Linked DNA regions of Glaciimonas sp. PCH181. Each later gene encodes a partner of the first gene's protein in a complex. Links are inferred from orthologs where the notes say so. Each region holds a gene or a part of one and is shown on either strand. Other genes may lie near its edges. The genes, in order: C7W93_RS12830 and xseA.

The links.
Region 2: the proteins of C7W93_RS12830 (region 1) and xseA are in contact, whole or in part, in a cryo-EM structure (PDB 8TXR), measured with the Escherichia coli proteins. The link is inferred for Glaciimonas sp. PCH181 from one-to-one orthologs.

The regions. Positions count from the first base shown.
Region 1 is NZ_PYFP01000001.1:2,807,741-2,823,129, forward strand. The notes cover bases 4,298-7,192. They hold C7W93_RS12830 (exodeoxyribonuclease VII small subunit), read right to left. Parts: upstream 5,927-7,192; coding sequence 5,669-5,926; downstream 4,298-5,668. Other genes in these bases: dxs (1-deoxy-D-xylulose-5-phosphate synthase), read right to left, coding at 4,298-4,701; C7W93_RS12825 (farnesyl diphosphate synthase), read right to left, coding at 4,707-5,660; C7W93_RS12835 (aromatic ring-hydroxylating dioxygenase subunit alpha), read left to right, coding at 6,473-7,192. In the rest of the region: C7W93_RS12805 (LysR substrate-binding domain-containing protein), read right to left, coding at 1-202; C7W93_RS12810 (FAD-binding oxidoreductase), read right to left, coding at 358-1,767; C7W93_RS12815 (cob(I)yrinic acid a,c-diamide adenosyltransferase), read left to right, coding at 1,898-2,455; more of dxs, read right to left, coding at 2,836-4,297; more of C7W93_RS12835, read left to right, coding at 7,193-7,573; C7W93_RS12840 (sulfurtransferase), read left to right, coding at 7,768-8,634; C7W93_RS12845 (dienelactone hydrolase family protein), read right to left, coding at 8,757-9,641; polA (DNA polymerase I), read right to left, coding at 9,710-12,514; C7W93_RS12855 (TIGR00730 family Rossman fold protein), read left to right, coding at 12,515-13,261; C7W93_RS12860 (hypothetical protein), read left to right, coding at 13,595-14,068; C7W93_RS12865 (homoserine kinase), read left to right, coding at 14,190-15,146; C7W93_RS12870 (BPSS1780 family membrane protein), read left to right, coding at 15,153-15,389. UniProt on the Escherichia coli protein: Bidirectionally degrades single-stranded DNA into large acid-insoluble oligonucleotides, which are then degraded further into small acid-soluble oligonucleotides.
Region 2 is NZ_PYFP01000003.1:302,280-317,756, reverse strand. Bases 5,622-8,604 are described here. They hold xseA (exodeoxyribonuclease VII large subunit), read right to left. Parts: upstream 7,803-8,604; coding sequence 6,441-7,802; downstream 5,622-6,440. Other genes in these bases: C7W93_RS22090 (VOC family protein), read left to right, coding at 8,459-8,604; sodB (superoxide dismutase [Fe]), read right to left, coding at 5,622-6,066. Also shown: C7W93_RS22125 (AMP-binding protein), read left to right, coding at 1-1,118; C7W93_RS22120 (SDR family NAD(P)-dependent oxidoreductase), read left to right, coding at 1,371-2,138; C7W93_RS22115 (GlxA family transcriptional regulator), read right to left, coding at 2,190-3,149; C7W93_RS22110 (HD domain-containing protein), read left to right, coding at 3,368-4,057; C7W93_RS22105 (mechanosensitive ion channel family protein), read right to left, coding at 4,099-5,235; more of sodB, read right to left, coding at 5,488-5,621; more of C7W93_RS22090, read left to right, coding at 8,605-8,932; C7W93_RS22085 (MotA/TolQ/ExbB proton channel family protein), read left to right, coding at 9,973-10,578; C7W93_RS22080 (biopolymer transporter ExbD), read left to right, coding at 10,618-11,055; lpxK (tetraacyldisaccharide 4'-kinase), read left to right, coding at 11,295-12,410; C7W93_RS22070 (Trm112 family protein), read left to right, coding at 12,391-12,606; kdsB (3-deoxy-manno-octulosonate cytidylyltransferase), read left to right, coding at 12,658-13,410; adk (adenylate kinase), read left to right, coding at 13,672-14,328; C7W93_RS22055 (sodium-translocating pyrophosphatase), read left to right, coding at 14,580-15,477. UniProt on the Escherichia coli protein: Bidirectionally degrades single-stranded DNA into large acid-insoluble oligonucleotides, which are then degraded further into small acid-soluble oligonucleotides.

The DNA.
Region 1 (15,389 bases):
GACGACCAAACTCTGACAAGTTGACGGTACGGCCATCTCGGCTGAAAAGGCGTTCACCGACAAAATCCTCCAACAGACGAATCCGGTGCGACAACGCCGACGGCGTGATACATAACTCGTCTGCAGCAAGTGCAAAAGAGTTATGCCGGGCCGCCGCCTCAAATGCGGAAAGCGCATGCACCGGTGGTAATCGCGTCGCGATGGAAGTCTTATTTAGCATTTTTGAAAGTGATTAACGTATTGCATATTTTTGCAGTCAGATTATGCCCCATTAAATGTGTAAAGTCTCCCATACTGCTGCGCAGTTCTAGCGTATTTTCTGAAGAGAAACGCAAAAAATAGTGCCATTTTTCTGGGTTACCAACGGATGATTTTTCCTGGATTCATGATGTTTTTTGGATCAAAAGCGTGCTTCAACGCACGCATGGTTTCAATCGCGCCAGCGCCATGCTCAGCAATCAGAAAATCCATTTTGTGCAAACCGACGCCGTGCTCGCCGGTGCAAGTCCCATCCATCGAAATCGCCAGCGCCACCATCCGTGCATTAACACCCTCAGCACAAGCAATTTCATCCTGATTATCTGGATCGACCAGCATTTGCACGTGGAAATTACCATCGCCAACGTGCCCAAGAATCGAATAAATAATGCCATGCGCATCGCAATCGGCCTTGGTCGTCAGCATACACTCGGCAAGGCGTGAGATGGGCACACAGCAGTCAGTAGAAATAGCACGAGCACCGGGACGCAACTGCAGCAAGGAGAAATAAGCATTATGCCGTGCCGCCCATAAACGAGACCGATCTTCGGGCTGCGTGGCCCATTCAAAGCCGGTCGCATGATGTTCATCGACCACCGCCTGCACCACTTCTGCCTGTTCCTTCACGCCGTTATCGCTACCGTGGAATTCAAACAGCAATAGCGGCTTTTCCGGCAAACCCAACTTAGCGTTAGCATTAATCGCCTTGACGCTGTTTTCATCGAGAAACTCAACGCGCGCAATCGGCACACCCAGCTGAATAATCTGAATCACCGCGTTGACCGCATCGGCAATACTATCGAATGAACAAACCGCAGCAGAAATAGCCTCGGGCTGCGGATAAAGCCGCACAGTCACTTCGGTAATAATCCCGAGCGTCCCTTCACTACCAACAAAAATACGCGTCAGATCGTAACCAGCCGAAGATTTTTTAGCCCGCGTGCCAGTCTTGATAATCCGACCGTCGGAAGTCACCACGGTCAGCGCCAGCGTGTTCTCACGCATCGTTCCGTAACGCACCGCATTGGTGCCCGAGGCCCGCGTCGCCGCCATTCCGCCCAACGATGCATCAGCACCCGGATCGATCGGGAAAAACAAGCCGCTATCCTTGATCTCATGATTGATCTGCTTGCGCGTCACACCGGCTTGTACAGTAGCAGTCATATCCTCCGGATGCACCGCCAGCAACCGATTCATACGCGACAAATCGATCGAAATACCGCCTTGCAGCGCCAATATATGGCCCTCAAGAGATGTCCCCGAACCATAAGGAATAACAGGTATTTGGAAGTCGCTGCAAAGCTTGACAGTAGCCGCAACTTCTTCAGTAGATTCAGCAAAAACCACCGCATCGGGCAGCATAGGATCGTAAGAAGATTCGTCACTACCATGATGCTCACGCATAGCCTGCGTAGTAGATAAACGATCGCCGAATAACGACTTCAGCGCATCCAGCAAGGCTTCAGGCAGCGGCTTTTTTAAGGTAGCCATATTAACTATATGATTCATGAAAGGTCTCCGTTTGGTGAGATTTTACTCCCCACTGAGAATTACAGGGAATCACCCGGAATTTAAGGCGCTAAAGCGCTGCTGGTGTACAGTAGGGCTTCCACCACCCACACTCAATAAAGAAGAAACCATGGGCAACCGACTCTCAAAAATAGCCACCCGCACCGGCGACAACGGCAGCACCGGCCTGGGCGACGGCAGCCGCACCGAAAAAGACAGCCTGCGCATCCACGCAATCGGCGACGTAGACGAATTAAACTCCCACCTGGGAGTGTTGCTATGCGAGGAGCTACCAGCATCGTTACGAGAAGACTTGCTAACAATCCAGCATGATTTATTCGACCTGGGCGGCGAATTATGCATCCCCGGCTACGTACTAATCAACGAAGCCCAAGTAGCCCGGCTAGACACACTACTAGAAAAATACAACACCGACCTGCCGCCACTAAAAGAATTCATCCTACCCGGCGGCGCCCGCACCGCAGCGCTGACCCACGTCTGCCGAACAGTATGCCGCCGCGCCGAACGCAGCATCATCTCCCTAGGCAAAACCGAAACCGTGAACGTCCCCGTAAGACAATACGTCAACCGGCTATCAGACTTGTTATTCGTCTTATCGCGGGTACTAAATAGATTAGACGGCGGCAGCGACGTACTCTGGAAAAACAGCCGACGCACCGACGTGTAAAACCCCAACCATTTTTACAAAATAAAACAACCCAAATGCAAAAAGGCTGCAGCCTATGAATTAAAGGCGCAGCCACAGTTGCAGTTACTTTTGAAGTTGACCTACCCCGTCATGTAGCGCGGCCAAATTTCTTAGCTGTCACTCGGAGAGTGTCGGAAGACATGTTTGAGCCGAAGGCGAGTTGGTCTTTCGACCCGAGGGACAGCTAAGAAATTTGGGAACCCGGAGCAGCGATACCTGCGGTCGCCTTTTCTTGGGTTACTTTCTTTTAGCGGGGGCGCCGAGCCGAAGCAAAAGAAAGTAACCGGCTGTCGGGCCGCCCCCGATAAAGCCATCACGGAGCACAAACTCCGTTGAATAACGAAAACCGAACAACAACCTTATACCGCCCCCTCACCCACAACAAAATCCCTACCAAACCTCTGCCGAACACTCGCCGCAATCCCCTCAGCATTCAACCCACACATAGCCAACAACTGCCCAGCATCCCCATGATCAATAAACCGATCCGGCAGCCCCAAATTCAACAACGGCTTAACACACCCGGCAGCAGCCAACGCCTCCGCCACAGCAGCCCCCGCGCCGCCCATAATCGAACCTTCCTCAACGGTGACCAGCGCATCATGCGACGCCGCCAACTCCAACAACAGCCCCACATCCAACGGCTTAACAAAGCGCATATTAGCAACCGTAGCATTCAACGCATCACCAGCCCCCAAGCTAGGAGCAACCATCGTACCAAACGCCAAAATCGCCACACCCTTACCCACACGTCGGACTTCCCCCTTACCCAAAGGTAGCCCAACAAGCTCCTTATCAATCACCGCCCCAACACCGCCGCCGCGCGGATATCGCACAGCAGCCGGGCCTTTATAATGATAAGCAGTAGTCAACATCTGACGACATTCATTCTCATCAGAAGCCGCCATCACCACCATATTCGGAATACAACGCAAATATGCAATATCGTAATTCCCAGCATGTGTAGCGCCATCCGCACCAACCAATCCAGCCCGATCCAGCGCAAACGTCACATCCAAATTCTGCAACGCCACATCATGAATCAACTGATCATAAGCCCGCTGCAAAAAGGTAGAGTAAATCGCCACTACCGGCTTTAAACCCTCACAAGCTAATCCCGCAGCAAACGTCACCGCGTGCTGCTCCGCAATCCCAACATCGTAATAACGATCCGGAAAACGCTGCTCAAACTCCACCAATCCAGAACCACCGCCCATCGCTGGCGTAATCCCGATCAGCTTATCGTCCTGCGCAGCCATATCGCATAACCAATCGCCAAACACCTGCGTATAAGTCATCTTGCTAGAAGTGGCCGGCTTAATCCCCTCAGCAGGATTAAATTTCCCCGGACCGTGATACAGCACAGGATCAGCTTCCGCCAACTTATAGCCCTGCCCTTTTTTCGTCACGACGTGCAAGAACTGCGGACCTTTAAGATGCTTCAAATTCTGCATCGTAGGAATCAACGACTCCAGATCATGTCCATCAATCGGACCAATATAGTTAAAGCCCAATTCCTCAAACATCGTAGCTGGCACTACCATGCCTTTAGCGTGCTCTTCAAAACGCTTAGCCAATTGCAATACCGGCGCAGGCAGCATCGACTTGCCGACATTCTTCGCCTTGGCGTAAAACTGGCCAGACATCAACCGCGCGAGATAGCGATTCAGCGCGCCAACCGGCGGCGAAATCGACATATCGTTGTCATTCAAAATCACCAGCAAATTGATATCTTCATACACACCGGCATTATTCATCGCCTCGAATACCATCCCGGCGGTCATGGCACCATCACCAATTACCGCGATGGCATGCCGATCCTCACCTTTAGTCTTGGCGGCTAGCGCCATCCCCAGCGCCGCTGAAATCGATGTCGATGAGTGAGCAGTACCGAACGTATCGTATTCGCTCTCGTCACGCCGTGGAAATCCGGAAATTCCCTCAAACTGACGCAAGGTTTTCATCTGATCACGCCGACCTGTCAGGATTTTGTGCGGATAAGTTTGATGACCAACATCCCAGACGACGCGATCTTCAGGCGTATTAAAAACGTAATGCAACGCAATTGTCAGCTCAACAGTTCCCAAATTAGACGACAAATGACCGCCCGTTTGCGACACAGAATCAATGACAAATTCGCGCAGTTCGTCTGCCAGCGGTTTCAGTTGCGCACGCGAAAGCAGGCGCAAATCTGCCGGGCTGTTTATTTTATTAAGTAAATTCATGGGGCTTAAGCTTTCCGCTGCACAATCAAATCTGCCAATTCACGCAGACGACGTGCTTTATCACCAAAGGGCGCAACCGCCGCGTGAGCGTCATTGCGCAATTTTTCCGCCAATGCCTGCGATTCGGGCAAACCCAGAATCGAAACATAGGTCGGTTTATTGTCTGCGGCATCTTTGCCCGCTGTTTTGCCGAGGGTTGCCGAATCAGCAGTCGCATCGAGGATATCGTCGACCACTTGAAACGCTAATCCAATCGCTGTTGAGTAAGTCTCCAGCGCGTTGGTTTCCGCCAAGGATAATGTCTTGCCACTGATCGCTCCCAGCAGCACAGAGGCGCGCAATAACGCGCCAGTTTTTAGTCGATGCATCAATTCAAGCGCATCCAAAGACAAATGCAAGCCGACGCTGTCGAGATCAATCGCCTGACCACCGCACATGCCAGCAGCGCCAGAAGCCTGCGCCAACAAACGCAGCATCGCAATTTGGCGTAAAGGCGCAATGTCGACCGCGATACCATCAGCGTCCTCGACACTCGCCGATAACACTACAAATGCCTGCGATTGCAGCGCATCGCCGACTAGCAACGCAGTCGCCTCATCAAACTGCACATGCACAGTCGGCTTACCGCGCCGTAACGCATCATCATCCATACACGGCATATCGTCATGCACGAGCGAATACGCGTGGATCATCTCCACCGCTGCCGCGGACCGTTGCAGCATGGCAACAGGCGCATCAAACAATTCACCGGCTGCAAATACCAACAGCGGCCGCACGCGTTTACCGCCGTCAAGCACAGCGTAACGCATGGCTTCATGCAGCCGCGTCGGGACGATGTCAGCCGCTGGCAAAAATGCGGACAATGCGGCTTCCATTGTCGTTTGAACATGCTGCATCCAGACGCCAAATGTCACTGGCGCCACAAGATTGTCGTCAATTGCGTTGATGTGCTGCGTCATTTCTTGCGTCATTCGATAATTCCGTCCGAATCCGGGGCAGTAACAAAGGGCTTCAACATGTCACCTTCCAGCACTTTGACCTGACTGTCGACTTTATCGAGTTGTACAGCACAAAACTTCACCAGCTCCGAGCCGCGTTTATAGGCGGCAACGGAGGCTTCCAATGGCAATTCGCCAGCTTCCATCTGCGCAACAAGTTGCTCCAATTCAGCCATTGCCTGTTCAAATGAAGCCGGCTGATTGGCAGAAAGTGTGTTTTTTGCCATAGTTTTGTATAGAACCTGTTCAAAATAATGTTGCGCAACCGTCACCCCTTGGCGTGCTTGCTCGCCATCCGCATTGACTTGCGCCAACGCCGCCGCCAGAACGGCGGACGCAACAACTGACTGCGGGTGAGCAAACGAACGTCGAAGATAGAGACGGTGCGATAGTGTAGTCCGCTATTTTAGTGCAAACAGGTATAAACCGTTGAATTTCTGATAGTCGCTTTATTAATTCGTTGCGAAATAAACTATAGCGAAATCAGTTAAAAATGCAGATAACGCCGAAGCAAAACGGCAACACTAAACCCTTGTGCACGCCGCAATGCATCCGCATACAAAGGGCAATCTAGTCTCGATAATGTATTTGACGCACCGTCCTTTCTAGAAGTGCGCACCATCGCGCTTAATTTATAGTTAAATGAAAAAAACACACTAGGGTTATGGCATAATCACGGGTTATGTCCAAAATTTCCGTTTCATTTATTTGAACACAGGTTTTTGCGGATTCTTTCTCTCTTAGGTTGGTGCAGATTAATTTGGGGGACGGGAATGTCCGATCTGGCTATTTTTGCCAAGCTGGCGCGGTCTGAAGCGCAACTTCCGGTTGACGTTTACTTTGACGAAACACTGTTAAAACGCGAAATCCAGCAACTATTTCAACATGGTCCGCGTTACGCCGGTCATGCATTGATGGTGCCCAACGTAGGCGATTACGCTACGCTGGCATCTGAAAATGAAGGCCGCATGTTAGTGCGCAACCCCGAGGGGATCGCGCTGGTTTCTAACGTCTGTCGCCATCGCCAAGCAAAAATGCTGGATGGTCGCGGCCACGCGCGCAACATCGTCTGCCCCCTCCATCGCTGGACCTATGATCTCAAGGGCGAGCTGATTGGCGCGCCGCATTTCGGCGAAACGCCGTGCATGAATCTGTCCCAAACCCCGTTACAAAGCTGGAATGGTTTGCTATTTGAGCAAAACGGCTTCAATGTCGGCGAAAAACTACAAAATCTGGGCGTCGCCAAAGATCTCGATTTCAGCAACTATTTGTTTGACCACGTCGAAGTCCATGAATGCGATTACAACTGGAAGACCTTTATTGAGGTTTATCTGGAGGATTACCACGTTGAACCATTCCATCCGGGTTTAGGCAGCTTTGTCAGTTGCGATGACTTAAATTGGGAATTCAGCAAGCATTACAGCGTACAGACCGTGGGCGTCAATCATGGCTTGGCCAAATCCGGCTCACCGGCGTACCAAAAATGGCAAGAACAGGTTCTCAAGTTTAACAACGGACAACCACCTAAATTTGGCGCAATCTGGCTGACTTTGTATCCCAACATCATGGTTGAGTGGTATCCACACGTGCTGGTCGTCTCCACTTTGTGGCCACGCGGCCCGCAAAAAACCACCAATGTGGTTGAGTTCTATTATCCGGAAGAAATCGCCCTGTTTGAGCGCGAAATGGTCGAAGCCGAGCGCGCCGCCTACATGGAAACCTGCGTAGAGGACGACGAAATTGCGCTACGTATGGATGCAGGTCGTCGCATTCTGATGGACCGCGGCACCAATGAAGTTGGACCGTATCAATCGCCGATGGAAGATGGCATGCAGCACTTCCATGAATGGTATCGCAGTCAAATCACACTGTAAGCGTCCTTCGCCGCTACGGCACAGTTAAAAATCGACCCTCCTCTGGCGCAATACTTCTGGACTAGTCGTAGAGTCCGTTGCGCCTATCTCCCTTCGACTCTCGCTGCAGCCAGACTACTCGCTAAAGTACCCGTAATAAAGCAACCTTGGGTACAATCGAATTACTGCTACCGCACGAATTACCGGAGATCGCTATGCCCAACAAACATCCTTACACCACACTGATTTCAGCGGCCAATCTGCTGCAGAATGCTCAAGACCCAAAGTGGGTTATCGTCGATTGCCGTCATGACCTGGCCGCGCCGGATGCTGGTCGCGCAGCTTACGCTGCCGGTCATATTCCGCGTGCGCATTTCGCCCATCTTGATCAAGATTTATCCGGTGCCAAGCAAGCCGCCGACGGGACCTTCAAAGGTCGCCATCCGTTACCGGAGCAAGATGCCCTAATTGTTACCTTACGCAACATGGGAATTAACGACGACACGCAAGTCGTTGCTTACGATGCGCACGGAGGCATGTTTGCGGCAAGATTATGGTGGTTGTTACGATCAATCGGCCACGCGTCTGTTGCAGTTTTAGATGGCGGACTGGCAATGTGGCAAGCAGAAGGGCAAGCACTGTCGACTGACGTGCCAGCGCCAACCGTCGGCAATATCAACGCCCGGCCATCATTGGTTACGCAGGTCGATGCCCATGACGTGTTGAATAACCTGACCAGTCAGCAACGCATTGTGGTCGATGCTCGTGCGCCGGACCGCTTCCGTGGAGAAAACGAGACTATCGATCCTATCGGCGGCCACATCCCGGGTGCAAAAAATCGCTTCTTCAAAGACAATCTGCAAGCTGATGGACGCTTTAAACCCGGCCATCAGTTGCATGAAGAATTCAATAACATCATCAGCGCATCACAAAACGCCATCATGCAATGCGGTTCGGGCGTCACCGCTTGTCATAATTTGCTGGCGCTAGAAATCGCCGGGCTGCATGGCGCGGCGCTGTATCCCGGATCATGGAGCGAATGGTGCGCAGACACCAGCCGCCCGGTTGCTACCGGCGCATAACACTTCGCTTCGCGTCTCTATAGCCGAGACAAAAAAAAACGCAGACCGTTGTTATCACAACCGTCTGCGCATTTTTTTGCACTACTTTCACCATCGACGGCAATCACCGTCGGATATTCTTCTTAACTTACGCCGTGAGTCTTAAACCAGTCTATCGTGCGCTTCCAGCCATCCTTGGCGTCTGCTTCAACGTAACTCGGCCGATAATCCGCATTAAAAGCATGGCCCGAATTTGGATACACCACGAAAATCGACTTGTTGCTGCCTTTGGCTAATGCTGCCTTCATTTGCTGGATGCTATCCTGCGTAATACCTTCATCCTTGCCGCCGTACAAGCCCAAAACAGGCACTTTCAAAGTCGGTGTAATATCAATCGGTTGCAGAGGATTAAGTGCGCTTTTTTCGCCGATAAGACGACCATACCAAGCCGCGCCCGCTTTCACTTTTGGATTGTGGCCGCAGTAAAGCCAAGTCACCCGACCGCCCCAGCAAAATCCGTTAATTGCCAGCTTATCGATATTTCCGCCATTCGCTTTGGCCCATGCCACACACGCATCCAGATCGCCCATAATCTGATCGTCCGGGACTTTTGAAACTACTTCTTTCTGTAACTCAGCGATAGAGGAAAATGCCGCTGGATTGCCCTGACGCGCAAACAAATCAGGTGCAATTGCCAGATAGCCGAACTTTGCAAAACGCCGTGCGACATCAGCAATATGCTCATGTACGCCGAAAATTTCAGAAATCACCAACACAACTGGCAGATTGGTTTTGCCTTCCGGTTGCGCCCGATACACTGGCACCGTCAAGCCATTCATTTGCACCTCAAGCGAGCCAGCGGTAAGGCCGACCGTATCAGTCTTGATGACGGTTTGGGCACAGACTGGCAGGACTGCGGCGGCAAAACCCGTGCCTAAAGCGGCCTTCATAAAAGTCCTGCGATTAAGGTCTTCGGTCAAACGCGTTTTTCCCACCAGACTATCGAAATCATCTTTGAAATTAGGCATTCGTATTTTCCTCAAAATGGTTAAAACAAAAGGATAAACGTCTCAAATTTTACAAAATTTCGTCAGAATTAATGTGCCTCATCCCAATTTTTTCCTACGCCAACTTCTGCAATCAATGGCACGCGTAAAGTTGCCACGCCAGCCATTAATTCCGGCAGCTTTTGACGCACCAGCTCCAACTCGTCTTGCGGTACTTCCAACACCAATTCATCGTGCACTTGCATGACCATCTTTGATCCCAGCTTCTGCGTTTCGAGCCAATCCTGCACAGCAATCATCGATAGTTTTATCAAGTCGGCCGCCGTGCCTTGCATCGGCGCATTAATCGCCGCACGCTCCGCGCCCTGTCTGCGCGGACCGTTAGGTGAGTTAATTTCCGGCAGCCACAAACGACGCCCAAATACCGTTTCGACGTAACCTTGCGCCTTAGCTTGCAAACGGGTGTCATCCATAAACTGTTTGACACCCGAAAACCGCAGGAAATATTTTTCGATATACATCTGCGCGGCACCCCGCTCGATACCAAGATTACCGGCTAAACCGAAAGCGCTCATCCCGTATATCAAACCGAAGTTAATCACTTTGGCATAGCGACGCTGCTCGCTGGTGACATCCTTCGGCGTCGTGCTAAAAATTTCTGCAGCCGTGGCGCGGTGAATATCCTCGCCATCCGCAAACGCCCGCAACATGTTTTCATCGCCGGAAATATGCGCCATGATGCGCAGCTCAATTTGCGAATAATCGGCAGAGACGATGACGCTATTCTCCGGCGCGACAAACGCTTCACGGATACGCCGCCCTTCAGCGGTGCGGATCGGAATGTTTTGTAAATTCGGATCATTAGAAGCTAATCGCCCCGTGACCGCGACTGCCTGCGCATAATTAGTATGGACGCGTCCGGTGGTCTGATTGACCATTTTCGGCAATTTGTCGGTATAGGTGGACTTCAATTTCGACAGGCTGCGATAGTCGAGCAAAATCTTCGGCAGCGGATAATCCTCAGCCAATTTTTGCAATACTTCCTCATCGGTCGAAGGCGCGCCGGAAGGCGTCTTTTTGACTATCGGCAATTGGAGTTTTTCAAAGAAAATTTCACCCAATTGTTTCGGCGAATTCAGATTGAATGGCTGACCAGCCAATACATACGCCTGCTGCTCGATATCCAGCATGCGTTTGCCTAATTCGTTTGACTGCGTTCCTAGCAAACCGGCGTCGATCAAGACACCATTGCGTTCGATTTTCTGCAAGACAACAGCGGTGGGAACTTCAATTTTTTCGTAAATAAAGCGCAGATTTGTATCGCCTTCGATATGCGGCCACATCGTTTGATGGAGGCGCAAAGTAACGTCGGCGTCTTCAGCGGCGTATTCAGTCGCCCGTGCAATCTCGACTTCATCGAAACAAATTTGCGATGCGCCTTTTCCGCACACTTCTTGAAACGTGATAGTTTTATGACCAAGATGACGCAAAGCCATGCTATCCATGTCATGCGGCCGGTGCGATTCAAACACGTATGATTCAAGCATGGTGTCGTGCGCGATGCCGCGCAAGGTCACTCCATGATTGGCAAAAATATGGCTGTCGTATTTTAAATTTTGCCCGATTTTTTTCTTGCTAGGATCTTCCAGCCAAGCCTTCATTTTTGCCAGCACAAAATCCCGCGATAACTGCTGCGGTCCATCTTGCGAGCGATGCGCCACCGGAATATAAGCGGCAACACCAGCGATACAACTCAGCGAAATACCAACCAATTGCGCGGTCATCGGTTCGAGGGAAGTTGTTTCGGTATCGACAGAAGTATATTCAGCAGCGTTAATCACTGCCAGCCAATGATCGAGCTGCTGCTCGGTCGCGACTGTTTCGTAATTTGTTGCGAGGTCTGGAAATAAGCTGCTCTGGACCAGATCTTCCACAGCGGCGATAACGCTGCCGATAATGCCAGCTTTTTCAGTATTTTTCGGCGTCAACGTGTTTTCTTCGGACGCTGTGCCATTGATTGCTACGCTACCGTTTAAACTGCTCACCTCGCGCAGCCAGGTCTTAAAATTGTAGCGCGTATAAATATCGATTAATGTTGCATTATCTTGCGGCAATACGACCAACGACTCTGGAAATGTCCCCATATGCTCGCTGAGATCGCAATCAGTCTTGACCGTGACCAGCGCTTTAGCTTGTGGCAGCCAGTCAATGGCCTTGCGCAGATTTTCGCCAACTGCGCCGCCGATGTTGGCCGCATTGGCGATAACCTGGTCTACCGTGTCGTATTGCGCCAGCCATTTCACCGCTGTTTTCGGCCCCACTTTGGAGACACCAGGAATGTTATCGACCGTATCGCCGATTAAGGTCAGATAATCGACGATCCGCTCTGGCGGCACACCGAATTTGGCAATCACGCCTGGCGGATCGAGCTTTTCGTTGTTCATGGTATTGATCAACGTCACATGCTGATTCACCAGCTGGGCCAGATCTTTATCGCCAGTCGACACCACTGCGGTCATGCCATGCAAAACGGCTTGCACAGTCAAGGTACCGATGACATCGTCGGCCTCAACGCCCTCTACCATCAAAATAGGCCAACCCATTGCGCGCACAGCGGCGTGAATAGGCGTAATCTGTTTAACTAGATCTTCCGGCATTGAAGCGCGTGTAGCCTTGTAATCGGCATACATATCGTCCCGAAACGTTTTCCCTTTTGCGTCGAAGACACAGGCAATGTAAGCTGCAGGGTAATCAAGACGTAAACGGCGAAGCATATTTAAAATGCCGTACAACGCGCCGGTTGGCTCATTGGCGGCATTGCGCATGTCAGGCAACGCATGGAACGCCCGATAAAGGTAACTGGAACCATCAACTAACAGCAGGGTTTTTTGCATATGGAATCAAACGGAAAGAATGTGCCGCGTTTGCGGCAAGTGACGGACATCGAACGCGCTACTTCCAAGAAGGCGCGCGAATCATGGCATATGTTCACAATTATGGCAGAGTTTATCGAGTCGACCGAACGCCTGTCGGAGTTACATCCGGCTATTTCGATCTTCGGCTCTGCACGGATTAAAGAGGATAACCCGTATTACGCGCTTTGCTCTGACATTGCGCGACGATTTTCAGATGCAGGTTTCGCCGTCATTTCCGGTGGCGGACCGGGCTTGATGGAGGCGGCTAACCGTGGGGCTTTCGAAGGAAAATCCCCCTCAATCGGCCTAAACATTGAGTTACCGCATGAACAAAGCAGTAATAAATGGCAGGATATCTCATTAAGTTTCCGTCACTTTTTTGCGCGTAAAGTTGCCTTCGTACGCCATGCGGATGCCTACATCGTATTACCGGGTGGCTTCGGCACGATGGATGAATTAACCGAAGTGCTGACGTTGATTCAAACCGGTAAATGTCGACACATTCCGATCATTTTGGTCGGCAGTGAATTTTGGGCGGGTCTATTAGACTGGTTCCGCGCGCAATTGGTCACCACTGGCATGATTGGCGAAAAAGATCTCGATCTGATTCAGGTAATTGATGATCCTGCTCTGATTGTCGATGCGGTATTCGATTTTTATGACAAGGGTGAAACATCGCTGGCAGATTCGGTGGAGCGGCATACCGATACCGGTGCGTTGTTGTAATGACACTGCAATAAACGCGCAAGATTGATGCATGCGGTCTCGCCTAAATGGATGATTTACGCCATTTAGGTGGAGGACTCATGCGAAATTATTTCGGGAACGCGGTACACCAACCTACAGAAGTAGTCGGTATGCTCGTACGAAGTGAGTCGTCATACGGCAGAGAAGCGCCGCGCCGTTAAAGCAAATTTGCGTAAGTCCTGCCGTTTATTTGGAAGGACTGCATACTAGTGCCCTATCGCCACATCCGGTTTGCTACAATGGGCTTATTGCATTTAACTAGTTTTTTTCAGCTAGTTTTATGCCAACGCACAACTACGGCATTCAAAAACCATGAACAACTTTAAATTCTGGCCAGTTGCAACGCTCTGTATCGCAGTGATTAGCACGATTGCAGCGCCGCTTGCCCTTGCGCAACAGTCAGGCACTGCCCCAAATACTGGCAGCCCTGCCAATTTGGCACCACCGCCACCTGAACTGCAAAATCTGGAAGAAGGCGAAAAACCCGCCATTACCATCCAAAAAAACAACAATACTCCTAACGAAGAAGCCATTACGCAACAGCGTCAGCAAGGCGTCGTCACGGATGTCAAGGTGCACAGCGGTGGCAGCACGTATCATATTCGACCGAAGCAAGTGGGCACTTCCATGCCCGGCGACACGCCAAGTGCGCCAGCCAACGGTGCGCAATGGGTAATCAAGGAATTCGATTGGGGCCAAAAGAAAGAAAAGCCAGCAAATCCGGGCACCGAGCAAACTGTTGATAACAAAACAGCACCAGCGCCGCCGGGAACGCCAGCCAACTAAACAATTTAATAGCAGACAGTCAAGATGCGGAGCAAAGACAACCACGGTTTTTGCTCCGCATCCTCACAAATAGCACGTCATTTCGACTTTATTCCACATTCTCATTTTTTAAATTTTTCTCATGGCAGTATTTACTCCGGTCAGCCTGGATGACCTCAACAGCTGGCTTGTGCAATTCCCCTTAGGCAAAGCATCCGGGATCAAAGGCATTTCATCCGGTATCGAAAACACCAATTTTTTCATCAATACCGAGGCTGGCGAATATGTGCTGACGGTCTTTGAAAAACTGACATTCGAACAATTACCGTTTTACCTGGAACTGATGCGCCATCTGGCCCAGCGCGGTGTCGCCGTACCGGCTCCGATTCCCAACAAGGAGGGGGCGATTATTAACGCCCTACACGACAAACCCGCGGCAATTGTGAGTAAGCTGGAGGGAGAGTCCGAAATGTCGCCCGGTCCGCATCATTGTCGTGAAGTTGGTGCGATGCTGGCAAAAATGCATTTGGCGGCGCAGGATTTCCCCATCTACCAGCCGAATTTGCGTGGCCTATCATGGTGGCGCGAGACTGCCCCCGTCGTATTGCCGTTTCTATCGGAAGATATCCAGCAATTACTACGCGCTGAAATGCAATTTCAGGAAGAATTTGCGGCTTCTCAGGCTTATCAAAAGCTGCCAAATGGTCCGGTGCATGCCGATCTGTTTCGTAATAATGTGATGTTTGATGGCGACCAGCTCTCGGGATTTTTCGATTTCTATTTTGCTGGATGCGATACCTGGTTGTTTGACCTCGCCGTCACCGTCAATGATTGGTGCATCGAGGTAGATACCGGTGCACTCGACGAGGCCCGCGTGCTGGCAATGCTGGATGGCTATCGCGCAATTCAACCATTCAGCGCCGACGAGCAAATCGCCTGGCAGCCAATGTTGCGCGCAGCTGCGTTGCGTTTTTGGCTCTCACGGCTGTATGACTTTTACCTACCGCGCGCAGCAGAAATGCTGACGCCGCATGATCCGACGCACTTTGAACGGATTTTGCGCCAACGCATCGCTCACCCGGCTCCGGCCCTGTTCTGAATATAAATGGAAAAATTACCTGCAAAAACTGGCTGGATTTGGGTAAAAAGTGGCTTTGCGTTATTCCGCAAACAACCCGCTGAAATCTCGACTCTTTTCCTCGCCTATATGTTTCTTATGCTGGCTGTTGGCATAGTGCCAGTCGTCGGTCAGTTATTACCGCTGATTTTAGTTCCGGTATTTTCGATGGCGTTCATGCAAGCCTGTGTTCAGATCGAAGATGGCAAACGGGTCTTTCCGAAC
Region 2 (15,477 bases), on another replicon or contig:
ATCAGCAATCGACAGACTTTGCGCCAGTGATGCGCTCTGGCGATGATGCTTTCATGATGATGTTTACGTCGGGCACGACAGGACCAGCTAAAGGCGTCGTCGTGCCGCTGCGGGCGATGCTGGCGTTTTATGTCTATGCCCGCTATGCAATGGATATCCGGCCGGAAGACGCGTTCTGGAACATCGCCGATGCGGGTTGGGCTTATGGTTTGTATTATTGCGTCACCGGTCCGTTGTTGTTAGGGCATGCAATTACGTTGTATGACGGGGCGTTCACGGTTGAGAATTGTTATCGGGTTATTGAGAAGTATGGAATCACTAATCTGGCCGGTTCACCGACTGCATATCGGATGTTGATTGCTTCGGGGGAGGCGCTGGCGGGTTCTATTAAAGGTCAGTTACGGGTGGTCAGCAGCGCTGGCGAGCCGTTGAATCCTGAGGTGATTCGCTGGTTTAAAGAATATCTGGATTGTCCGATTTATGACCATTATGGGCAGACCGAAAACGGCATGATGCTGTGCAATCATCATGGTTTGGCGCATTCGTTTCTTCCCGGCTCTGCGGGATTTGCGATGCCGGGGTATCGGTTGGCGGTGTTGAATGAGGAGGGTCTGGAGCTGGGGGTCGGTGAGCCGGGGGTGTTGGCTGCTGACCGGGCGCGGTCGCCTTTGTTTTGGTTTCAGGGGTATTGGCCGCAATCGGGTTCGACGCCGCGGGATAATTATTATCTGACTGGCGATACGGTTGAGAATAATGCTGATGGGAGTATTAGTTTTGTTGGGCGGGATGACGATATTATTACTTCGGCGGGATATCGGATTGGGCCGTTTGATGTTGAGAGTGCGCTGTTGGAGCACGATGCTGTTGCGGAGGCTGCTGTGGTTGGGAAGCCTGATCCTGAGCGGACGGAATTGGTGAAGGCTTTTGTTGTGCTGCGGGCGGGATATGAAGCGTCTGAGTTGTTGGCGGTTGAGTTACAGCAGTATGTTAAGAAGCGCTTGGCGGCGCATTCTTATCCTCGGGAGATTGCGTTTTTGGAGGAGTTACCTAAGACGCCTAGTGGGAAGTTGCAAAGGTTTATTTTGCGGAATCAGGAGATTGCGAAAGGTAAGTTGTAGTGGGGAGGGTTGGCTTTGGTTCGTCGGTATTTAAAACGGTTTGTGTTCCGTTGATGCAAGCCGGGGGTGCCTAGCCGAAGCAAGAAAAAGTGACTAGCTGCCGGGCGACCCCCGGTGGACTCTCCACTGTGAACAAACCGTTTAAATTACCGACTAACGCTATGATCCTCCTGAACAGCAACACAGAATTAGACGCACCGAATAACCAAAATTTCACACCAATAATTAACCACATCCAAAATAGAGGTTCACATGCAAATTAAAGATAAATGTTTTCTGATTAGCGGCGGCGGCTCCGGCCTGGGCGCTGCCACCGCCCGCATGATTATCCAACAGGGCGGCCAGGTCATCCTAGCCGATCTAAATCAGGAAGCCGGTACAGCGCTAGCCAAAGAACTCGGCGACCGCGCACAATTCATCACCACCGACGTCAGCAACGAATCCAGCGCAAAAGCCGCAGTCGATGCAGCTGTAGCGACCTTTGGCGGCCTCCACGGACTAATCAACTGCGCCGGCGTTGCACCAGCCCAAAAAGTCCTCGGCAAAACCGGCCCCCACAACTTCGACGATTTCGCTCGCGTAATCCAAATCAACCTAATCGGCACCTTTAACATGCTGCGGCTGGCAGCAGACGCCATCAGCAAAACCGAGCCGAACGCAGACGGCGAACGCGGCGTCATCATCAACACCGCCTCCGTCGCCGCCTACGATGGACAAATCGGACAAGCCGCCTACTCCGCATCAAAAGGCGGCGTAGTCGCACTAACTCTCCCGGTTGCACGCGAATTAGCACGCTTTGGCATCCGCGTAATGACAATCGCCCCCGGCCTTATGGAAACACCAATGCTGCTAGGCATGCCAGCCGAAGTCCAGGAAGCATTAGGCAAAACCGTCCCATTCCCACCCCGCATGGGCAAGCCAGCTGAGTTCGCATCAATGGTAAAAACAATCATCGAAAACGCCTACCTGAATGGCGAGGTCATCCGTCTCGATGGCGCAATCAGAATGACCGCGAAGTAATAGTGCAAAGCGGCCGCTAGTCGACACTCGCTACCAACATATCCGGACGAATTACTTCTTCTGAAAACTCGTCCGATATTCATTGGGTGCGACTCCCAAGCGCTTATTAAATACAATTCGCATCCGATCAGCGGTGCCAAATCCACAATCATAGGCGATAGCCTTCAACGCCGCATCCGTACTTTCAAGCAGGTTCCGCGCCGTATCGACTCGCGCACGCTCTACAAATTCATGCGGCGTAACGTTCATTAACTGAACAAAAATCCGCGCAAAATTCCGCGTGCTCATGCCCGCAACTTCCGCCAGCTTCTCCACTGTAAAACGTTCACTGATATGTTCCATCACATACGCCTGCACTTTGGCAACCGGTGACGTCGCATCAGTCGGGGTGCTGAGATACGGGCTAAACTGCGATTGACCGCCGCGACGCTGCGCAAAGACAACCAACCGCTTCGCCACCGCAAGTGCGATTTGTGAGCCATGATCTTCCGCCACCAACGCCAGCGATACATCGATCCCTGCGGTTACGCCAGCCGACGTCACCAGAGCGCCATCCCGACTATAAATATGATCCAGCTCAACCTGCGCCCGCGGAAATTGTTGCGCTAATTGCGGCGCATTTTGCCAATGCGTCGTCACGCGGCGATCATCAATCAAGCCCGCGTGGCCGAGTGCAAACGCACCCGTACAGATTGATCCATAACGCTCGCAACGGGAAGCAACGTTAATCAGCCATGCGGTTAAACGTGGATCTGGCGCGCCATCGGGCAGGCCAGGGCCGCCGGCGACCAACGCCGTGTTGTAGTGCTGATTTGTATCGGCAAACGTCCTATCCGCCAACAAGCGCATACCGTTCGAGGCGCGTACTGCATCCTCGGTTGCGCTCACCACTGTAATCTCATAGCCATCGTCAGCCGCGAGGAAATTGTTTGCCTCGGCGAAAACATCGACCGGACCAGCCACATCAAGTGCCTGAACACCCGGAAAAATCGCAATGGCAATTGTGCGCATCGAATTACCTTTAAATGGGCCAACATCGCCGTTACGGAAATTATCGGGATATCGAAGGGTTGACCGTCATGGCCGGATTTGGCGTGCGTCTGGCAGTGTTGAACGCACGCTTTGCATTGTACCCAACAGCGCCAACAATTAAAGTGAACAGGGTTGCAGGCAAGCATAGACCTGCAAGCATCGGCCCCTTAATTCATGAATTTTATCTGGAGAATGACATGAGCAATACGATCGCCGGAATCCGTCTCCCCGACAGCAAATTGGCGCGGGACGCAACCCAACTTGTTCGTGACACGGAATCGGACTTGTTATTTAACCATTCGACGCGCGTGTTTTTGTTTGGCGCACTGACCGGAGAGCGTCAAAAATTGCAGTACGATCCTGAGCTGCTGTATATCGGCGCGATGTTTCATGACATGGGACTGGTCCCGGCATATAGCAGCAAAAATGATCGTTTTGAAGTAGATGGCGCCAATGCGGCGCGCATTTTTTTGACTGGCTATGGGATAGTTGAGAATGAAATCGAGCAGGTGTGGGACGCGATCGCGCTGCACACCACGCCCGGGATTGCGCAGCATAAAAAGCCGGTGGTGGCGTTGGTTACTGCGGGTGTCGAAATGGACGTGTTGGGCTTGGCGTATAGTGACTTTACCGACGAGCAGCGCAATCAAGTCGTGCTGGCACATCCGCGTGAAGCAAATTTTAAAGAAGGTATTATCGACGCGTTTGCACAGGGCACGATGCACAAGCCAGACTCAACTTTTGGCAACGTCAAGGCGGATGTGCTGGCGCTGAAACACCCGGACTATAAACGCGTCAATTTTTGCAGTCTGATTCTAAATTCAGCCTGGACTGATGGTAATCCGGGCGGCGTGCGGTGTGGCAATCCGAATCACAATCATGGCTGAACGACGGCTAATGACAGCTCAATGATAGCCAATTTCCGCGCCTAGTTTGGTGGGCCGTCGATGATCGTCGTCATGGCATCGGCATCGGCGTTAGTGTGCGCAGCGGTGCGGATCTCTAGCGGGTCCAGTGTCGAACGCAGGCGCGGTAATGCTTGTGGATAGTTCTTGGCAATGAAGGCAATCATTTCCTCCCGGATGGCGCAGCGTAACGCAAAGGCGATCCCTGAATCCTGCGCACTGGTCAGCAACCGGATTTGCATGGCGCGGTCGGTTGCGTCGGTGACATGCAAAACGCACACGCGCTTATCCCAAAGCGATGACGCTTTACAGATGCGTTCGAATTCTTCACGCAATGCGGCTACCGGCACAGCGAAATCCAGCCATAGAAAAACTGTTCCCAGAATCGTGGATGAGCTATGTGTCCAGTTTTCAAATGGATTTTCAATGAACCATTGCAGCGGCACGATCATTCTGCGTTCATCCCAAATCCGAACGACGACAAAAGTGCCGGTAATTTCTTCTACGCGGCCCCATTCGCCCTGGACGATCAGAACATCATCAATCCGTATCGGTTGTGAAAATGCAATCTGTAATCCTGCAATAAAATTTCCCAGGACGGGGCGAGCTGCCATACCGGCGACCAGCCCGGCGACGCCTGCTGAGGCCAGCAAACTTGCGCCAAATTGTTTTGCGCCCGGTAAAGTCAGTAGTACAAAACCTAGTCCAAGTAACCCGACAATAAAATGGGCGCTACGTGCAAGTACTCGGGTTTGCGTCAATACCCGACGTGCCTTGAGATTGTCGATCACGTCGGACGGATGGCGGTTGATGACTGTGACGCTGACCGACTCGATACAGCGCATGGCGAGCCAGGTCAGCGCTAGAATCAGCGCGACAGAGGTGATATAAGACAGCGGAATCAGCCAAGGCGTGTTGTCCGGCGCACCCGTCAGCACGACCCGAGTGGCAAATAACACCATGCAGGTTCGACTGGCGCGAAACGCGATAAAGCTGGCATTGGTGGTGAAGGGACGGTTCCGTGCCAGTCGGCGCAATAGCAAAATGCCTACACGATGCAGGATAACGGCGATCAAGCCGAAAATAATGATAGTGAGCAGAACGATGAGGCCCGAGCGCAGCGGTCCCTCATGTAAGGTAGATAAAAAATTGAAATCCATCGGCAGCTACTCCTTTCGATCATCAAGGGTTTAGGATACAGCAATGATCATTTCTGTCGATTTTGGCGTCTGTCCGGGGCTTTGGAAGGAGTGCAATGGGATGCTTAGCAGGGAGCTGCAAAGGCGTTGTTTACCGTGATCGCCGGGCGATCAGGAAAATTGCGTTGCTGCATTAGGGGAAAGTAAGCGGATACTAAAAAGCCGACTCGAAAGTCGGCTTTTGTTTAACTGTGCAACGCTTGCTAAATTTAATTAAGCAAAATTCTCTGCAGCGAAGTCCCAGTTTGCCAATGCCCAGAATGCTTCCAGATATTTAGGACGTGCATTGCGATAATCGATGTAATAAGCGTGTTCCCAAACGTCAACTGTCAGCAGTGGTTTTGCATCAGTTGTCAGTGGCGTTGCTGCGTTAGAAGTCGAGACCAGATCCAAAGTGCCATCGGTCTTTTTTACTAACCAAGCCCAGCCCGAACCGAATGTGCCAACTGCGCATTTAGTCAGTTCTACTTTGAAATTATCGAACGTGCCCCATTTTGCGTTGATCGCATCGGCCAGAGCGCCAGTAGGTGCGCCACCGCCATCTGGTGACAAGCTGTTCCAATAAAACGTGTGGTTCCAGATTTGTGCTGCGTTGTTGAAGACGCCGCCGGATGATTTCTTGACGATCTCTTCCAATGATGCGTTTTCGAATTCTGTGCCCGGAACGAGATTGTTCAGATTGGTCACATAGGTCTGGTGATGTTTACCGTAATGGAATTCCAGTGTCTCTTGCGAGATATGTGGAGCCAATGCATCGATCGCGTACGGGAGGGGAGGAAGTGTATATGCCATGGTGTGTCCTTTCTAAGTTTTATTGGGCTACTAAGAACGTGTATTAACTAGGTAAAACTTTTAAAAATTGTCGTTAATCTGACTTAAAGCCATCCTAAAGCCGCTTGTTACGGCTGATTAATGCAATCCCGGCTGATGCTGTTCCGTATTTGCATACGGCTCCATGTTTCCAGCATCGTGTTGCAGACCGCTATCGACTTAACCATTATTAGGTCGCTTAATGACAGACTAATGACAGGTCTACTGGTATTTAACAGGTTCAAGCGCGTTATTGTAAAGCGCTTATCTATTCCATGCAGCAATCGGACGAATTCAACAGCGCCCGTTGTTAGTCTTTATTAATCTTTGCTTATATCTCAGGCGTGAGTCCGGCACTAATCGAAGGTCGGTTGCACGCTATCAATCCCTACTTTCGCGCTACCTTCAGCTAGTTGTATTGTGACGAGCTGACGTGGCTGGAGTTCCTTTGGCGCTCGTAAGACCGCGCCCTTGGCATTAGTCACGATGGCGTAGCCACGTTCCAGCGTGCGTTGCGGATTGAGTAGTTCCAATTGGGCATTGAGCGCACTGAGCGCCAACCGGCTTTGTTTGTTTTGTAATGTCAGCGCATTGCCCAGACGTCGTGCCCGGTCTGCTACAAGACTGCGTGCAGGGCGCGTATCCGGCAGTTGCGCCGACAAGCGGGTGCGCAGATGCAACATTGCATAGCGCGACTGTCTCAGCGGAATAGTGGTGGCGTGCATCAAACGCGTTTGCAGGCTTTGTAACTTCAGGCGTTCGTGGCTGATCGTCGTCGCTGGGCTGACCAGACGACGCGTGAACCAGTCAAGGGTCTGACTTGCCTCGCCGAATTGTCGCCGCACGGCGCGGGTCATATCCGCTGCGTGGCCTTCTAGTACGGATAGCCAGTCGAGTCGGGGAATCGCGGCTAATTCGGCGGCGGCGGTGGGCGTTGCTGCGCGCATATCGGCGATGAAGTCGGCAATCGTGACATCGGTTTCATGGCCGACACCGGAAATCACTGGCATGGTCGCCGCAGCGATGGCACGGGCAACGCCTTCGTCATTAAACGACCATAAATCCTCAATGCTGCCGCCACCGCGACAGACTAGCAATACATCGCATTCAGCGCGAGCCGAGGCGGTATTGATGGCGCGGGAAATTTTTTCTGCTGCGCCTTCGCCTTGCACGGGCGTTGGATATAACACGACGCGCACGTGCGGCACGCGGCGCGCCAGTGCGGTCAGAATGTCGCGCAGTGCCGCTGCTTGCAAGCTGGTAACGACCCCGATACAGGTAACAAATTGCGGAATAGGGCGCTTGCGGGCAGAGTCGAAAAGGCCCTCTGCCGTTAATTTTTCTTTGAGGCGCAAAAATGCTTCATATAAATTGCCTGCGCCGGCGCGCCGAATCGCCTCCACATTTAGCTGATAGTCGCCACGGGGCGCATAGAGCGTCACTAGCGCCCGTACTTCAACTTTGTCGCCTTCACGAGGGGTAAAGCCAGCGTGTTGGGCACGGCCCTTGAACATTACCGAGCGGACTTGTGCGCCATCATCCTTTAGCGTGAAATACCAATGTCCGGAGGCGGCACGCGTAAAGTTGGATATTTCGCCGGACACCCACGTCAGCGGGAAGCTTCGCTCCAGCATGCGCGCCACGGCCTGATTCAGAGCGGTAACGGAGAGCACTGGCGCTGTGCCAGCGCGGCTGTCGGCAGGAGTGGGAAATAACATCGTGGGCGTCGGGCTTTCTGTGAAGAGACAGGGCAGAGGCTTATTGCAGGCATTGCGCGTTGTTAAGCGGTATTACAGCAGCGGTCTTGCAGCGCCGTATTGTAAATCGTAATGGGAAGAAAGCGTGTTCTCGGGTTGTTTGATTCTTCTATGGAAACATTTTTTTCTTGCTTGGCATTGCTTCATTGCACTGCATGTGTAGAAAGTCGTTCTGAATCAATGGCTTAATTTGTTTCTAATCTATTTGCGCACAAAGTTATCCACAGAAACTGTGGAAAAGTTTTTTTTATCTCATAAATTAACTGTACTTAATCAACTAAATAAGGGTCGCATCTGCGAAATAGCAGTTTTGCGGCACGGCTATACACAAGCTAAAAACTCCTTTTAATCAAGCGCTTAAGTTGATTTCAGCAGTCTTGTACACAAAGTTATCCACAATTTCTGTGGATAAGTAACGGGCGATGATGGCTTTATTTTGGCAACTTCATTGCTAATATTTCTCTTATTTTTGCATTATTTAACTGAGCGATCCGTCAAATATGCAACATTGCTAACGGCTGCATTTGTTTCTAGACTTATTTGTCAGTTCTGCTTGTTTCGTATTCTGAATGGGATGGTTCGTTGCTTTATTTGCCTCACCTCAAGGAGGAGCGATCATGAAAAAAATAGGCCCCTGTTTGTGGTTCGACGGCAAAGCCGAAGAGGCTGCGAATTTTTATGTTTCTATCTTTAAGAACGCAAGTATTGTCGACATGAGTCGTTACCCGGATGCCGCGCCCCAGCCCAAAGGGACGGTGATGACGGTGCAGTTTATTCTTGACGGGCAGGAATTCCTGGCCTTGAATGGCGGTTCGCAATTTACCTTTTCTCCGGCGATTTCGTTTGTTGTGCCTTGTGAGACGCAAGAAGATGTGGATCACTTATGGGAGAGTTTGCTAGAAGGCGGGCAAGCGCAGCAGTGCGGTTGGTTGACGGATAAGTTTGGCGTGTCTTGGCAAATCGTGCCGAATGCATTGATGAGGATGATCAGCAGTACGGATACGGCGGCTGCGCAAAGAGCGTTTAATGCAATGGTGCATATGATTAAACTCGACATTGCGGTGCTGGAGCGGGCTTATAACAACGCTTGATGCATCGGAATTGTGACGTTATTGCCTCAGCCGCGCACAGTAAGGGAAAACCGTTTTGAATCAATGGCTTAACTTCTTTGTTGTGTGCTTACACACAAAGTTATCCACATAAACTGTGGAAAACTTTGATATTGCTGCACATCACTATAAAAAGCGCATCGGTGGAATTTTTGTTGCGGCACTGCTGACTTCTAAAAAAACCATTTAAATCAAGCGTTTAATCTCATCCCAGCATCCTTGTACACAAATTTATCCACAATTTCTGTGGATAAGTTCCCCCTTCGCCTTGGCACTTCTGATCGCGTCAATTGCCGGGATGGGTCGCATCATTGCGTCAGTCAATATTTGCCCCCAGTTGTAGTATCTGTGCACACGAAATGAAAGTGCATTTAAATCAATGACTTAGTATCATTTCAGTCATGATGTGCACAAAGTTATCCACAAAATCTGTGGATAACTGAGATCAATTCCAGGGTTACCTAAGCGTCGCCGGAGAATGAGCGTTCTTTGCCACAATATGGGGATAAATGGGGTGATTGGGCGCGATCTGAACAGTTATAAAAAAGTGAACAAAATCAAGGGCATAGGTTTTCGTAAGGCAAGTTGTTCACAAAGTTGTCCACAAAAACTGTGGAGAACTTTTGGAGGACGCTTGCTGGAAGCAACCATCTGATGCTGCACGTTTTTGATGCAGCATAAAAATCTCGTTTGAAATCAATTGCTTAACTTCATGAGAAGAGACTTATCCACAATCTTGTTCACATAAAATGTGAGGAAGTTTTTTGGCTAGTGGGCCAGGTCGTTTGCAAGTTAAGAGTTTCCCTCGGTTTTCGTATAGCGCGCCGTCTGGATTCGCTGCTGACGCCCTTGCGAATGGGAAGTAATGTGACAATAAACGGCTGAAATCGCCCGGTAATTAGCCCGTATCTGGCATACAAAGCTGTAATCAGCCGCTGAGGTACTTGCTCACATGGCTTCAACAGTTTACATTCTGCAATCCATTAGATAAACCTATCCGCATTTGCCTCAAGGAGGTTTTTTTGTTTGCCATTATTCAAGCTGCAGGCTGGCCGATCTGGTTGTTATTAATTGCCTCGGTGATTGCGACCGCGTTAATCATTGAACGCTTAATGTATTTACGCCGTCCGCGCATTTTGCCGCCGCAGTTATTGCAAGAGGTTATTCGGGTTTATCACAATGGCCGTGCCAAGGCCGAAGTGCTTACTAATCTGGAAAATAATTCACCGCTGGGACGTGTATTGGCGGCTGGCCTGCGTAATGTCGATGCGCCGCGGGACATCATGAAAGAAGCGATCGAAGAAGCCGGTCAGGCAACGGCACATGATTTAGAGCGCTTTCTGACTACACTAGGCACGATTGCTACGCTGGCACCGTTGATGGGTTTGTTTGGCACGGTAGTCGGCATGATTGAGATTTTTGGCGCAACCAATGGCGCGGGTACTGATCCTGCTCAGTTGGGACACGGGATTTCGGTGGCGCTGTACAACACTGGGTTTGGTCTGGCGATTGCGATGCCGGCATTGGTTTTTTATCGCCATTTCCGGGCCACGATAGACAGCTTTATCGTCGATATGGAACAGCAGGCGATCAAGTTTGTGGATATCGTCCACGGCGCGCGAAAATAAGGTTGAATAAGTACTAAATATGGTGCAAGAGGCTCGAATATGAATTTTCGCAAAGGCAGGGCGCGTGAAGCGCCTGAAATTAATTTGATTCCGTTCATTGACGTTTTGTTGGTGATCGTCATTTTTTTGATGGTCACGACGACGTATAGCAAAGTTACCGCGCTGAAGATTACGCTACCGAGTGCCGATGCCGCGAAGGTTGAGGCTGGGCCATTCCCGATTTATGTTGCGGTGACGGCGCAGGGCCAATATGCGGTGAATAAGCTACAGGTATCGTCCAGAAGCGCAGATGATCTGGCGCAGGATTTGAAGACTGCGGCGCAAAGTGACCCGAATAAGTCTAAGGAAACCCCGTTGATCATCATCAACGCGGATGCAATGTCGCCGCATCAAACCGTCATTAATGTGCTGGAGGCTGCGCGTTTGGCGGGTTTTGAAAAGGTTACTTTTGCTGCGCAGGCAAATAGTAAGAAGTAAGTCCTCGTAAAGACTGCGTAATAAAGATTAAGTACGAAAGATTAAGTACGTCCAAATATGTTCGGGGCGATAGTTGATGTCATGCCTACCGTGGCCGCTGATTGGGTTAGCTGCAACGATCTCGACGGTTTTGGTTTACTGGTTTCCTTTAGCAAATGCCTGATGAATGTCTGGTAAGGGCGATTGCAGGTCCCCTTGCTAGCGTTTTCGGCTGAATTTTGATTGATAGGTTGTTCCGTTTGACACGAAAATTTTCCACGACTGAAGCGAGATTCATTGCGGCCTGGCAGCATCGCGGGTTGCTGGCGTGCGTGCTATGGCCTTTATCGCTAGTATTTCGATTGGTCGTCGGTGTGCGTCGTGGCTTGTATTTGGTTGGATGGCGCACGCGGACTCGTTTGCCTGTGCCAGTGATTGTGGTGGGAAACATTTACATAGGCGGGACTGGCAAGACGCCGCTGACCATTTGGCTCGTTCAGGCGTTGCGCCTGGCAGGTTATACTCCCGGCGTTATTTCGCGTGGCTATGGGGCAAATCCAGAATCAACGGCCCGGTTGGTGACCGCAACATCGCTCGCCGCTGATGTTGGCGACGAGCCGCTGCTGATTACGCGGCGGGTTCAATGTCCGCTAGTCGTAGGCCGAAATCGGGTGGCGGCGGGGCAACTATTGTTACAGACGCATCCCGAAGTAGACGTGATTTTGTCGGATGACGGTTTGCAGCACTATCCGCTGCAACGCGATATTGAAATCGTCTTATGCGATAGCCGTGGCAATGGCAATGGCTGGTTGCTGCCTGCGGGGCCTTTGCGCGAACCGGCTACGCGTCGCCGTGATTTTACGGTGGTGAATCTGGGGCCGACAGCGGTCTTGCCAGCGTCGTTACCCCCTGATGCGATGCGTATGAATCTGTTGGGCGAGATTGCCGAGCGTCTTGGGGATCGTACTGAGACACGAGATTTGTTATCATTCATGCATTTTCCGACTGCATCAGAGGATAAATTGGCGCAGCCGACAGCGTTAACACGAGCCGCAGCGCCATCAGTGAGGTTAGCGCCCCGACTATTGGCGGCAGCTGGAATTGGCAATCCGCAGCGATTTTTTACGATGCTGTCTGGTTTGGGCCTGGTATTTGAATCGCTTGCATTGCCCGATCACTATGATTTTTCTGCAAATCCTTTTGCTGCGCTAGACGCAGAGATCATTCTGATCACCGAAAAGGATGCAGTAAAATGCAGTCAAATCGAAACACTTAAAAACGACCCGCGTGTGTGGGTCGTCCCCGTGACAGCGCAGATTGACGGCGCGCTGGCACATCAAATTGTGGAGAAACTCCGTGGACACCCAACTGCTTGATATTTTAGTTTGCCCAATCTGTAAAGGGCCGTTGCAGCATGATAAAAAAGCGCAGGAACTGATTTGTAACGCCGACCGACTTGCTTTTCCGATTCGTGACGGCATTCCGATTATGTGGGCTGATCAAGCGCGGGAGCTGAACGGTGCGGCGGATGTCGCTGACAGCGAGAATATTCCTCCTTCGTCCGTTGCCTGAGGCCGATATTGCCTTTTATCTCTGAGTTTCAATAGTCTATAAAGATCGTCAATGTCCTTTACTGTCATTATTCCTGCGCGACTGGCGTCGACCCGATTGCCCAATAAGCCTTTGGCGGATCTTGGCGGCAAGCCGATGATCGTCCGGGTTGCCGAGCGGGCGGCCTTATCCGGCGCGGCGCAAGTGATCGTGGCGACTGATCATGCTGATATTTTGCGCGCTTGCGAACAACACGGTGTGGCTGTGCGTCTTACCCGCGGCGATCATCCTTCTGGCACTGATCGGATCGCGGAAGTTGCTGCTGTGCTGGGATTGGCCGCAGATGCAGTGGTCGTGAATGTGCAAGGTGATGAACCCTTAATTGACCCTGCATTGATTGCTGCCACCGCAGCGCAAATCGTTGACGGAGTGCCAATGGCGACGGCGGCGCATGCTATCGACAGTGCAGCCGACGCGTTTAATCCGAATGTGGTCAAAGTAGTGGTGAACAAGCTTGGCCGTGCGTTGTATTTTTCGCGCGCGACGATTCCGTGGGATCGCGATGGTTTTATGCAATCGCAACAGCAATTGCCGAACGGTTATGTGCCTTTGCGGCATATCGGGCTGTATGCCTACAGTTATGGCTTTTTACAAACTTATCCTACTCTGGCGGTATCGCCATTGGAACAGATTGAAGCGCTGGAGCAGTTGCGCGTGTTGTGGCATGGCTATCCGATTGCCGTCCATATTGCGCAGGCGGCACCGGCTGCCGGTGTTGACACGCCAGAGGATCTGGAACGCGTCAGACGTTTTTTTACGGCCTAATTTGCCGAATTAGTGTCACTTAAATGTGCTATCGACCAATGCAGTGGTTCGCCATGATGCTGTTTGGTAAAATTGTGTGGTAAGTTTCATGCAAAGTTAGCGTGTTATAAGAATGCATGCATACGCGATGACGCCGCTGCAATTTCCAAAAAAGCCTGAAAAACAGCCTGAGTAGCAAGCTGAGCAGTAATGTTGGGCGTTGGAAATGCAAAAACAGGCGTCGCTACAAAAATTTTCAAACTAACCTTAGGACTTCACAGTATGCGTCTTATCCTTTTAGGAGCGCCCGGTGCCGGAAAGGGCACGCAAGCCACCTTTATTAAAGAAAAATTCAACATTCCGCAAATTTCTACCGGCGACATGTTGCGTGCAGCCGTCAAAGCTGGCACCCCGCTTGGCATCGAAGCAAAGAAAGTAATGGATGCGGGTGGTTTGGTATCGGATGACATCATCATTGGTCTGGTCAAAGATCGTTTGCAGCAAGCAGATTGCGCCAATGGTTATTTGTTCGATGGTTTTCCACGGACAGTGCCGCAAGCTGACGCGATGAAGGATGCTGGCGTAAGTATCGATTACGTACTGGAAATCGATGTGCCGGATGAAGCAATCGTTGAACGCATGAGCGGTCGTCGTGTTCATCCGGCTTCGGGCCGCACCTATCATGTCAAATTCAATCCGCCAAAAGCGGAAGGCATTGATGATGTCACTGGTGAAGAATTGATTTTGCGTGATGACGACAAGGTTGAAACGGTTAAGAAGCGTCTGTTTGTGTATCACGAGCAGACTGAAATTCTTGTCAAGTATTACGGTGACTGGGCTAAGGCAGGTAATCCTGGTGCGCCGAAATATCGCAAAATTGTAGGTGTAGGACCGGTAGAACAAATTCGTGACAGCGCTTTCAAGGCACTGGAAGGATAAAAAGAAAGCGGACACTGGTCCGCTTTTTTTTATTTGTGAAGTATCCTCAATCTGATTAGTATGACAATTATTACTTTGTAATCTGGATGGGCCAGCCCAGGCTACCTCTAAAAAATAAACGGGCAACGAAAAGTCTTTCAGTACACATGGCTTGTAGATTGAAGCGTTCTGTCACATTTTGGCAGGCAGTCATTTACGCAGTGTGGTTGGTTACTTTGGGTGTTGTCATTATAAAAACAGGAGGAGTCAACATGGCATCTGGTCTATGGTTTGCGATTGCTTGCGGCATTATTGCCGTTGTCTATGGGATGGTTTCACGCAGCTGGATTTTGAAATTAGACCCAGGAAATCCGCGTATGCAGGAGATCGCTGCTGCGATTCAGCAAGGTGCTGCGGCCTATCTGGCGCGCCAGTACCGCACCATTGCCATTGTCGGTGTGGTTTTGTTCATCATTATTGCGATAATTCCCGGTCTCGGCCTGATTACGGCGCTCGGCTTTCTAGTCGGTGCTTTGCTTTCTGGCGCGTGTGGTTTTATTGGGATGAATGTTTCGGTGCGTGCCAATGTGCGGACGGCGCAGGCGGCTACCAAAGGGTTGAATCAAGCGCTGGATGTGGCATTTCGCGGCGGCGCGATCACCGGCATGCTGGTCGTCGGCCTTGGTCTGCTTGGGGTAACGATCTTTTATTATCTATTAATGACATTTTTCAGCCGTGCTGACATGTCGTTGCATGACATTCTGAAGCCGCTGATCGGTCTGGCTTTCGGGGCCTCATTGATCTCGATCTTTGCGCGTCTTGGTGGTGGTATTTTCACCAAGGGCGCTGATGTCGGGGCTGATCTGGTGGGCAAAGTCGAGGCAGGCATCCCCGAAGATGATCCGCGTAATCCGGCCGTAATCGCCGATAACGTGGGCGATAACGTTGGCGACTGCGCTGGCATGGCGGCTGATCTGTTTGAAACCTACGTCGTGACCTTGATTGCGACGATGCTGCTTGGGTCATTGTTGATCAAGGGCTTTGAATTACAAGCTGTGCTATATCCGCTGCTGTTGGGCAGTGTCTCGATTTTGGCCTCGATTGTGGGTTGTTCCATGGTGAAGGCCAAGCCCGGCAAGAAAATTATGTCGGCTTTATATACCGGCCTGT